One region of the Neobacillus sp. PS2-9 genome, then DNA from elsewhere that is predicted to be linked to it. Evidence: predicted binding sites of a transcription regulator. Region 1 holds the regulator's gene; the other holds the start of a gene.
What was found. The regulator NrdR, encoded in region 1, represses ribonucleotide reductase genes. The targets are predictions, from matches to a motif close to AACACNATATATNGTGTT.
Positions count from the first base shown of each region.

Region 2: the regulator NrdR is predicted to act here: its motif matches at 1,896-1,913, upstream of RCG25_RS08340 (vitamin B12-dependent ribonucleotide reductase).

Region 1 covers NZ_CP133269.1:1,414,616-1,418,045, forward strand. The annotation lists gene RCG25_RS06945 (glyceraldehyde-3-phosphate dehydrogenase) at 1-116, shown strand, start outside; gene speD (adenosylmethionine decarboxylase) at 485-859, shown strand; gene RCG25_RS06955 (hypothetical protein) at 1,131-1,517, shown strand; gene nrdR (transcriptional regulator NrdR) at 1,604-2,065, shown strand; gene RCG25_RS06965 (replication initiation and membrane attachment family protein) at 2,126-3,430, shown strand, end outside.
Region 2 covers NZ_CP133269.1:1,686,270-1,689,699, reverse strand. The annotation lists gene RCG25_RS08340 (vitamin B12-dependent ribonucleotide reductase) at 1-1,746, opposite strand, end outside; gene RCG25_RS08335 (lipoate--protein ligase family protein) at 2,091-2,927, opposite strand; gene RCG25_RS08330 (rhodanese-like domain-containing protein) at 3,119-3,430, shown strand, end outside.

The DNA.
Region 1 (3,430 bases):
AGGTTAAGGTTTTAGCTTGGTATGATAATGAGTGGGGATATTCGTCTCGTGTCGTAGACTTGGCTCTATATGTGTCAGAGCAAATAGCTAAATCCTCACAGGTTAAGGTCGGCTAGAACAGATTAAAAAGGTAGAAAAATGCTGTCGATTGACAGCATTTTTTTCTGTCCTAGCCTGTTCCATTTTTGTACATTTTGGCATAAAATGCTTTTGAACTAATGACTTTTTATTATTATATATAGAGGAATATGCCCACCTTGCCTTGTTACAAAAATATCTTATGAAAATTTTAATTTGATAGGTTGCAAAAAAAATATAAACAAAGTATACTAGTCATCGTGAACTTCTTGAAATTAGGTACCTATTAATTACTTAAAGGGTTAGGACCTCTCTGGACTAACTTTCCCCCGTGGTAGTTATAAGATACCGTCAATAACCGGATTTCAGGAAACCATCATAAAAGGTTAGAGGGGGAAATAAGAATATGGAAACAATGGGACGACACGTAATCTCTGAACTTTGGGGATGCGACTTTGAAAAATTAAATGATATGGATTTTATTGAAACAACTTTTGTAGAAGCGGCTCTTAAATCAGGTGCGGAAATCCGCGAAGTAGCTTTTCATAAATTTGCTCCACAAGGCGTTAGCGGTGTTGTAATAATTTCTGAATCACATCTTACAATTCACAGCTTCCCTGAACATGGATATGCAAGCATTGATGTATATACTTGTGGTGATTTAAACCCTAATGTAGCTGCTGATTATATTGCTGAGGCTTTAAATGCTCAAACGCGTGAAAATATTGAAATTCCACGTGGTATGGGTCCAGTAAATGTTAAGCAAGCAAAAGTACTTTAATCTAAAAAAATGATCGAAGGGGTGTACGAACTATGTACACCTCTTTTTATATTTTCCTCATAATGTTGTAAACTAATTAGAAAAGCGCAAGCGCCTTGGTCAGCCCCGACAGGCAAATGTTCTTAGGTAAGAAAAGTCCGCCTTTTGACTTTTATTGCCGAAGGTTATTTGACCCGAGGGGCTAGGCGCTGGAGCTGGACAATTCTCGAAGCCGCATTTTATACTTTCTTATAAAAATAAAAAGGAAGAATTTTTGGAGGGTTATATTTAAATGAGTTTATTCGGACGCTTTAGAAGTCAAATTGAAACATCTGATCAAAACAAGGATGCTTCTTTAAAGACTCATTACTATAAAGGCAATTTTAATAAAATTTTTGAATCGGTTGAAAAGGTATTTCATGAAGATGCTGACTGTCGCATTTTAACGGTCTCAAAAGAACATGGAGAGATTGCGGTAGAAATTAAAAAGCCCTTCCCTTGTTTTCTGATTGTGACCATTGTTTCTGTGAAAGCACTAGAAACGGCTGTAGACTTTAATATTTCAACTGAACGATTCTCTATCTTAGGTAATTACCCTGAACTAAAAAAAAGAGTGGTTTCTTATTACGATCGGGTGAATCAATTACATACGGTTATTAAAGAAAAACAAAACTCCTAATACTTGTACTTGTGCAAAGGTCTGCTTTTTTATAAGATAAAAGTAGGATATTGTTCGGATTTCGTTAGATTTGGAGTTGATTAACAATGAAATGCCCTTCATGTCAAAATTATGGTACACGTGTGCTTGATTCTCGGCCTGTTGATGAAGGACGTGCAACACGGCGAAGACGCGAATGTGAGGAATGCGGATATCGCTTTACTACATTTGAAAAAATTGAAGAGATTCCCTTAATAGTTGTAAAGAAGGAAGGGACAAGGGAAGAATTCAGCCGTGATAAAATACTTAGGGGCTTGATTAAGGCGTGTGAAAAGCGGCCTGTTGCCTTAAAGGAGTTAGAAGATATTACGCACGGTGTGGAAAAGGACCTTCGAAGTCAGGGGATTTCTGAAATTAAAAGTGAAGCTGTTGGCGAAATGGTAATGGATCGACTTGCCCATGTTGATGAAGTCGCATATGTAAGATTTGCTTCCGTTTATCGTCAATTTAAGGATATTAATGTATTTATCGACGAATTAAAGGAACTGATAAAAAAAGAAAAATCGTAATGAGCTAAAGGGTCGTCTTTGGCTCTTTTTTCACTATTGAAAGAGAAAGGTTGGAATCATATGGCGCAGCATTGGCAGGAAATTCTTCCTATCGATCGTTATATTGTAGCAGCCGATGGGCTGCTCCATGAGTATGACCGGAAAGTGCTGACGTTTCTATACCAGCCCTTGATTGGGTCAACTTGTTTAAGCTTGTATATGACACTTTGGGCGGAACTGGAGGAAAATAAACTCTGGTCTGATTCATCCACCCACCATCTGTTAATGAACCTGTTAGGGTTAAATTTAAAGGATATATATGAAGCGCGTCTAAAGTTAGAGGGAATAGGGTTATTAAAGACTTTCGTTAAAATAGATGAAGAGGGAGACCGGTCCTTTATTTATGAGCTGCTTCCTCCTTTAACGCCTGAACAATTCTTTTTGGATGGAATGTTAAATATATTTCTTTATCGGAAAATTGGAAAAAAACATTTTGCTCGTCTAAAACGGTTTTTCTCTGACCAGCAAATGACAAAGGATAAGGAATATCAGGATGTAACCAAGGCCTTCCAAGATGTGTTTGCTTCAGCTACGCCTGGTAGCCTTCAGTATCTTCAGGATGTAACAGAGGATCTTGAAGCAGAACAAAATCAACAGTTTATCGGTCGTAATGAACAAAAGCCACTTCAAATTGATACAAATACGTTTGATTTTGATTTATTAGCTGCAGGACTTAATGAATCTTTGGTTCCCAAAAAAGCACTAACACCAAAAGTAAAGAATGTTATTAGTAATCTTGCTTTTCTGTATAACATAAATCCGATTGAAATGAAAAATTTTATCTTAGGTGCCATAAATCCGAATGAAGAAATTGATATAGAAGACTTAAGAAAAGGCGCACGTGATTGGTATCAATTTGTTCATTATGACAAGCTCCCGAGCCTTATAAACAGAACACAGCCTGTAATTCACCAAGTTCAAGTTACTGAGCCAAAAACCCCAGAAGAAAAACTGATTCGTTATTATGAAACTACTTCTCCTTTAACTGTTTTTAAGGACATTTCAGGTGGTGTGGAACCTTCAAATGCTAATTTGGATATCTTAGAGGAGATTATGATTAAGTATAAACTTCCTCCAGGGGTAGTGAATGTTCTTATTGAGGTTGTCATGATAAAATCAGATATGAAGTTTACTAAAGCATTTGTCGACTCAATAGCCAGTCATTGGGCACGAAAGCAAGTGAAGACGGTAAAGGAAGCAATGGAACTTGCAAAGAAGGACGAGCGCATACGGAAAGAAAGCAAAAAAACTGCAAAAAGTACAAAAGGTACAAATAAGAAGCCTCTTCGGACAGAGCTTCTTCCTGAATGGTTTGATAAAGAAAAA
Region 2 (3,430 bases), 270 kb from region 1:
GATAGTTTCAAATACTTTATCAACTAATACATTACCTTCTTCAGAACCATACTCGGTTTCACAATAGATTAATAAATCGTGTAAGCCCATCACACCTAGACCAACACGGCGCTCACCTAGAGCCTGCTTTTTGTTTTCTTCTAGGAAGTATGGTGTTGCATTAATTACGTTATCCTGCATCCGTACTCCTACGGCAACAGTTTTCTTTAACTTTTCAAAATCAACTGTTTTGGTATCCTTATCTGCCATCTCAGCAAGATTTACTGCAGCAAGGTTACACACAGAAAATGGTGCAAGTGGTTGTTCTCCACACGGATTTGTTGCAACAACTTGTTGACCATATGCTTTAGCATTTGTCATGTCGTTGGCATTATCGATGAAGAAAATTCCAGGTTCTGCAGAGTAAGTTGCACAAATATTAATAAGGTTCCAAAGTTCTTTTGCTTTAATTTTTTTATAGACACGAACTTTATGGCCCATTCTTTCCCACTCACGCACGTCACCGACTTTATGCCATTCTTCATTGTAAATTTTCATTTCATCTTGATCATAGTGTTCAACATATGGGAAACGAAGTTCATATTCACTATCATTTTCGACAGCTTCCATAAATTCTTTTGTTAGGCAGACGGAAATATTCGCACCAGTCAAGAACTCTGAGTTATGGACAGTGTAATTACCGCCAGTAACTAATTTTTCTTCTGCGTCAGCAATGATTTTCTCATCAAAACCACCATAGCCTGGGATGTTCTTATAATTCACAATACCTTGATACATAGCTGTTTCCTGCAGGGTAAGCGGTGTGAACTTAAGCTTATCGCTAGCGTGTTTCTTGATTGTTTCGTCATTTGTATTTTCAATTAAGAATCGTAGAATTCTAGGGTTCTGCATCTTAGAAATAATAAATTCAATAATGTCTGGATGCCAGTCCGAAAGCATGATCATCTGGGCACCGCGGCGCGACCCGCCTTGTTCTACCAAGTGCGTCAATTTTGCAATATCATCTAACCATGATACCGAACCAGATGATTTACCGTTTACGCCTCTTGCAAGTGTATTCCGCGGTCTTAAAGTCGATCCATTCGTCCCAACACCGCCGCCTCGGCTCATGATCTCCATTACCTGTTTACGGTGATCAGAGATCCCTTCTCGTGAGTCTGGTACAAAAGGCATCACGTAACAATTAAAGAATGTCACATCTGTATTTGCTCCAGCTCCATACAGCACACGACCTGCAGGAATAAAATTCATTGAAACAAGCTCTTGATAGAACTTTTCATACCATTCTTGTCGCTTTTCTTCCGTTTCTTCAACCGAGGCTAGGCCAGTTGCATTTCGTTTCGCAATTTGCTCGTAAAATAGCTCCAAGGGCTTTTCAATCACGTCTAAGGAACGGACAATTACCCCTGTACTAGCTTCTTGCGGGTCATCTAGCACTCCTCTAAATTCTTCATCGACTAAAACTTTTGCTTTTTTATTTTCCCAATCAATCTCCTGGATGTACCCAAGACCTCGTGCAGGAAATTTTGGATCCTCTTTTATGGTGAGAACTACAAAGTCGCCGTTTGTGAGAGTAATTTTTTCTGTGTCTTTAAAGGTGTAGCGGTCCAACATAACCAAACGCGAAACACCCTTGTGAGTTATTTTCATATCTGGGGTTACTGGGTGTACCTGGGGGAAAAGGTGGATATCCTCATTCAACCTTTCAAAATCAATATTCATTTTTTGTCTAAAAACTACAGACATGAGAACAACTCCTTCAAATAAAATCTACCTATTGTGTCTAATCTAGATTGCTTTTGCTATATCTAGTTTTCTTATATAAATAAGGTATCACAGCTCTGCCGAAATAATCAACTAAAAAATCTATATATAGTACCGAAAATATTTTCGGCGCCACTATATATTGTATTAGAGGCAAAAAACAATTATTTTGTCAAACATAAAAATAACTAGATTTAAGAGATAATGAAAGATTTTCTACGGTTTTCGTCTAAAAACAGGAAATTTCAACAAATTTCGAGGCTTGCTACTTTTTTAAAAAGGTATTATTAAAAAGGAAAAAAGCGGCAATCGCCGCTTTCCTCAAATTATCGTTTATAATTCCACTCATCATTCTCATATCGTTCAGTTGCAATTTTTTGGACGTAGGCAAGCTCTTCCTCTGTTAATTGATAGGATTCTAGCTCAATATTTAACCCTTCAGCAAACCCTTTATAGAATGCTTCCTTCGCTTCTTCCAGCGTAATTCTTCTTGGACTAATTGCATTAATAGCCACCGCTTTATCCTTAAAGGCCTTCTTCATCCGTTCTTTTACCCGATCATTCGGATATTTAAAAAGACTAAACAGCTTCTCTTCGTCTAAATCTAACAGAATCGATCCGTGCTGGAGAATAACACCCTTTTGTCTTGTTTGCGCACTGCCTGCTACCTTTCTTCCCTCCACAACAAGCTCATACCAGCTTGGTGCATCAAAGCAAACAGCAGAACGTGGATTTTTCAATGCTTCTCGTTCTTCTGAAGTTTTTGGCACAGCAAAATATGCCTCTAAACCTAAATGGTGAAATCCCTTCAAGATTCCCTCTGAAATAACCCGGTACGCCTCAGTAACTGAACTAGGCATTTCCGGGTGGTCTTCTGAAACGATCACACTGTATGTAAGTTCATGTTCATGTAGCACACCACGGCCACCTGTTGGCCTTCTGACAAAACCAAGATTATGGAATTTTACTGCCTCCATATCAATTTCCTTTTCAACCTTCTGAAAATAACCTACGGATAACGTCGGAGGATTCCATCCATAAAAACGAATCACCGGGGGAAATTTCCCTTCACTGTGCCAATCAAGAAGAGCCTCATCCAAAGCCATATTAAATGATGGAGAACGATTGCCTGTATCTATAAAACGCCATACTTCTTTTTCCATATAAAAACCTCATTTTGTAAAATTATTTCGTTCTTTAGTCTACCAAAATCTGATATGAATTCAAAATAAGATGTTTCTGGTATAATTGTATGAGAAAAAGTAAAGATTTTTTCCCATGCATCTTTATCTTTCGTGGAATGACTTATATAATAAAAACTAGTGCAGGAAAGCTTGAAAGGAGCAAAAAGAAGTTGAATTCACTTTATACCTTATTAATCATTATTGTAGCAGTTATTATCTACTCCGTTTTTACCTTTTTCTATCAGAAAAGGATTGTTAAAACGGTAACAGAAGAGGATTTCCGTGCGGGCTATAGGAAGGCACAGCTAATAGATGTTCGTGAGCCAAACGAATTTGAAGGTGGACATATCTTAGGTGCTCGTAATATTCCAATGTCGCAAATGAAAATGCGAATGCAAGAGATTCGTCAGGATATGCCTGTTTACTTATATTGCCAAAGCGGAATGCGCAGTGCACGTGCTGCTCAATTCTTACATCGTAAA